2 regions of the Lysinibacillus sp. BNK-21 genome follow, and region 1 is predicted to be linked to the other one. Evidence: riboswitches for the same ligand, from Rfam matches in the RefSeq annotation. Region 1 holds a riboswitch; the other holds the start of a gene.
What was found. Region 1 has a riboswitch for S-adenosylmethionine ahead of metA (homoserine O-acetyltransferase MetA). Riboswitches for the same ligand answer to the same signal wherever they lie in the genome.
Positions count from the first base shown of each region.

Region 2: another riboswitch for S-adenosylmethionine. It lies ahead of ACMGGO_RS00525 (cyclase family protein); the one in region 1 lies ahead of metA (homoserine O-acetyltransferase MetA).

Region 1 is NZ_JBLQTS010000001.1:2,025,052-2,027,257, forward strand. It holds gene ACMGGO_RS10315 (TrmB family transcriptional regulator) at 1-150, shown strand, start outside; gene ACMGGO_RS10320 (hypothetical protein) at 173-559, shown strand; gene ACMGGO_RS10325 (nucleotide excision repair endonuclease) at 612-983, opposite strand; SAM riboswitch class I at 1,187-1,298, shown strand; gene metA (homoserine O-acetyltransferase MetA) at 1,422-2,206, shown strand, end outside.
Region 2 is NZ_JBLQTS010000001.1:105,679-107,884, reverse strand. It holds gene ACMGGO_RS00535 (AraC family transcriptional regulator) at 1-515, shown strand, start outside; gene ACMGGO_RS00530 (hypothetical protein) at 636-1,034, shown strand; SAM riboswitch class I at 1,116-1,221, shown strand; gene ACMGGO_RS00525 (cyclase family protein) at 1,311-2,048, shown strand; gene ACMGGO_RS00520 (DedA family protein) at 2,079-2,206, opposite strand, start outside.

The DNA.
Region 1 (2,206 bases):
ACGGCCTTTATCACCAATGATCCAGTTCATATTTATTTGTTAGAGGATTATATATGGCATGATGTGCTCATCAATCGGTTAGTAAAACGTGATGATCAGGAGTTAGAAGACTGGATTGCTAAGGAGCGTAAAGCTTTTTTCTTAGAATAGTCGTATAAGGAAGGGGAGTTACTTGAAAAAATTCGTGTTGCTAGGTTTAATAAGCCTACTAATGCTAGGAGCCTGTAATGCTACACCACCTACCGATCCACCAACGATTCATGAGCTAACGGTTGTCCCAGATAATGTTCAAAAAAATATCGTTTCTAATGACAGAATACAACTATTGCATGAAAAGGATGCTCCATATTACCTTGTTTATTATTCAAAAGGGAATGTATTGGCAAGTATTACAGCTGAGGGAAATAGGCTTATTATCCAGTTAGAAGAAGGCAGCGAGCAAAGGAAAGAGGCACAACCCTATGTTTTTAAAATCACCGTCAAGAATCCTGAGCTGGATACCATTGATTTGCGAATAAACGGTCAGAGTACGCCAATTGATCGTATGACCATTATGTGATAAAAGAAACCGAAATCCCTTTAGATGAGATTTCGGTTTCTTTACGTGATGCCTAATAAAAGACTTTGTCTACGTTATATTTAGAGCGGAAAGTATTAATCGCATATGTTTCGTAAATTTCACGTTCCATTGGATCTTCTACTTCATAGACTTCAATTTTGAACACTTCATCACGATGGTTTTTCATCGGAGATACATTATCCTCGAAATGTTTTTTAATACGTTGACGAATTTTACGTGCTTTCCCAACAAACAATAGCTCATTCTTGTCATTATAGAATAAGAAAATGCCGCCTTTATCACGTGTGATTTTATGGAAGTCAATAAAACCAAAGTAAGGTGTGATCGGCACATCACCTGGTTTTAAATCTTGTTCACGTTGACGGATTACTAGATCTGGTTTTGGAAATTCAATTTTAATCAAACTATTCACGTTCCTCTCTCTTACTAAAAGTATATGGTAACATAATTACGGCATGTTTACCATAAATTTTAAATGTAGAAACCCCACAGATAGCAAGCTTAGTGTACATCAAATGACCAAGAAACATGCGCGTGAATCACAAAATATTCTATGAATTATTGATATTCTAACAAGTTCATGTTACAATTCAAGATAATTAAATAATCTTATCAAGAGAAGCTGAGGGATTTGGCCCGATGACGCTTCAGCAACCTCTAACAATCGTTAGAAAGGTGCTAATTCCAGCAAAGGATTTTTTCCTTTGAGAGATAAGAGTGGACGTGAAAAAAATCCTTCTCATTCTATCTCGTATGGAATGAGGAGGATTTTTTAATTTCGTTGCATCCTACGCAAGCAAGATTTGCTAAAAGAGAGTGATTATAGAGAGGGGAAAGCAAGATGCCAATTAATATTCCGAAAAATTTACCAGCTGGAGAACATTTACGTGAGGAAAAAATCTTCGTCATGGAAGAAGATCGTGCGAAAACACAGCAAATCCGTCCATTAAATATATTAATATTAAATTTAATGCCTGAAAAAGAAAAAACAGAGCTCCAATTATTACGTTTATTGGGGAATACACCATTACAAGTCAATATTACCTTTTTGAATACAGCCACACACGAGTCTAAAAATGTGAGTAAATCCCATTTGCAGCTTTTCTACACAACGTTCAATCAGATTCGACACCGACGCTATGATGGTATGATTATAACTGGTGCGCCAGTAGAAAAAATGGCTTTTGAAGAGGTCAACTATTGGCAGGAAATTTCAGAAATTATGGATTGGTCTAAAAAGAATGTGACATCCGTGCTACATATATGTTGGGGGGCACAGGCTGCATTGTATCATCATTATGGCATTGGGAAGGTTGAGCTTTCTGCTAAATGCTCAGGCGTCTATTCCCATGTGATTACAGATTTAACTGTAGATTTGGTACGTGGCTTTAGTGATTTATTTACTGCACCTCATTCACGCTATACATCTGTTTCGATTGACGAGGTTCGCAATCATCCAGATCTACGATTATTATCCTATTCAGAGGATGCTGGGGTATTTATTGTACAATCAAAAGATAATAAAAATATTATGATTACGGGGCATCTAGAGTATGATGCGACAACGCTAGCCGATGAATACAGTCGCGATGTGGCGAAGGGCATAGATATCGCCGTTCCTGTAAA
Region 2 (2,206 bases), 1.9 Mb from region 1:
ATTGGCAATCTACTTTATTTAAAATTGCAGATCTAACAGGAAAAACCTCCTTGATGCAAGACGTAATCCTACAATATGAAGATAAAGTACAACAAGCAAAAGGAATTCTTAGCAAATCTGTTTATGGGCAAAGTGTAGCATTTCTCCGTATTTCAGCCATTGGCATTACTCTATATGCGGGTCCTGAATGTGGCTATACGGGCCCCATTTTATATCGTGACTTAGGTTTAATGCCACATTCACTAGTATGGAGTATTCCGCACAATCAACGTAAAGCACAACTGACATTTGCTCAATTGTTGCAATTAGATGCTGATCATTTATTTATTACCTTTGATAAACAACATTCCATTTATGAAAATGAGGAACGTGCTATTTTAAAAACTCCTACTTGGAAAAACCTAGCTGCCGTTAAAAGCAACTGTGTCTATGAAGTAGACTTTTTAACATGGATGAATTATGGCATTTTATCACATAGTAAAAAAATTGATGATGTCTTAAATGTACTTGGCTAAAAGGAAGCTTACTTTAGCTTCCTTTTTCAATGATTAGGACAAACATTGCACTGCTAATAACACCGAAAGCCGTTTTGCTACATAAGATAGGATATCAGTTATAGGATAGGAGGAATGACCTTGTATTACAATCCTTATCCGTATTTTGTGCATCCCTATCATTATCCAACATCGCCTATCGCTAATCATTTTGCCATTAGACCCTTTTCGCAACATCTAGCAATGCCGACCAATAATCCTTTTCCACCTGTCGATACACACAAATTAAAAGCTTCAGCATCACGGATAAAGGCAATGATGCAGCAAGCCCAATTACTTACGGATAAAATAGATAGCTCCCAACAATTCGCACATGATTTAATGAATGCTGCTCAACTTTCAAATAAAACAGAGGTTGAAAAATTAATCACATCAACAGGCATTACGATGAAATTTGAAACAAACTATACACCAGACAGTTTTAGAATACGTCTTATTGATAATGATTGTTGTGGAGTCACCTTAAATTTGAATTGGTGAAAATTCCTAGTGAACTTGTAAACTATAAAAAACTATGCTAAAGTGTTTGTATTGTTATTTCTGAAAATTCTTATATTACTTTTCTTATCAAGAGAGACGGAGGGATTGGCCCGATGAAGTCTCAGCAACCAGCTAACAGTATGGTGCTAATTCCAATTGGCAAAATGATCAGCCTTGAAGATGAGAAGAAGAACTACCGTTGTTGCAGCAGGAGTCCTCTTCTATTAGGGGACTCCTTTTTATTTACAACTATTTTTACAGAAAGCAGGGAAATCGATGTCTAATGAACTTTTACAAGCATTGCAATTATTAAAATCGAAACAGTGGGTTGACTTAACACATACATTCGGCCCTAATTCACCACATTTTTTTATGTTTGAGGACGCTAAATTTGAAACGTTATTTTCTCATAAGGACGGTTTCTTCGCTCAACAATTCACGTTCCCTGGTCAATATGGCACACATATCGACCCACCCATTCATTTTGTGCGAGATACTCGCTACTTAGAAGAATTAGAACTAAAAGAGCTTGTTCTTCCCCTTGTTGTTATTGATAAATCACAAGAGGCTGCGAGCAACCATGATTTTTCATTAAGTGTTGAAGATATTCTTGATTTTGAGGACAAGCATGGAGAAATTGAAGCAGGAACATTTGTAGCATTACGCACAGATTGGAGTAAGCGCTGGCCAGATAAAGAGGCTTTCAGTAATAAGGATGCAGATGGACATAACCATATCCCTGGCTGGGGTTTAGAAGCTTTACAGTTTTTACTAAAAGAACGCAAGGTAAGCGCAATTGGTCATGAAACTTTCGATACGGACTCTGCTGCTGATTTTCGTAAAAATGGCAAGCTAGATGGCGAATATTTTGTACTTGACCAAGACACCTATCAAATTGAGCTAATGACGAATTTGGACAAGCTACCTGCGAAAGGCGCTATCATCTTCAATATCGTACCTAAGCCAGAAAAAGCATCTGGCTTCCCTGTGCGCTCATTTGCTATTTTGCCATAACTTAAAAGTCGGTATAGCGTATACCGACTTTTATGTTTGTCCATTTCTTTTTTTGAATAGAAAGTAAACAATGAGCATCCCTACAATAAATAAAAGGATAAGATAGATACTATAATGAGTCAGATAGTATCCAACAAATCGCCATTTCTCTCCAAGCA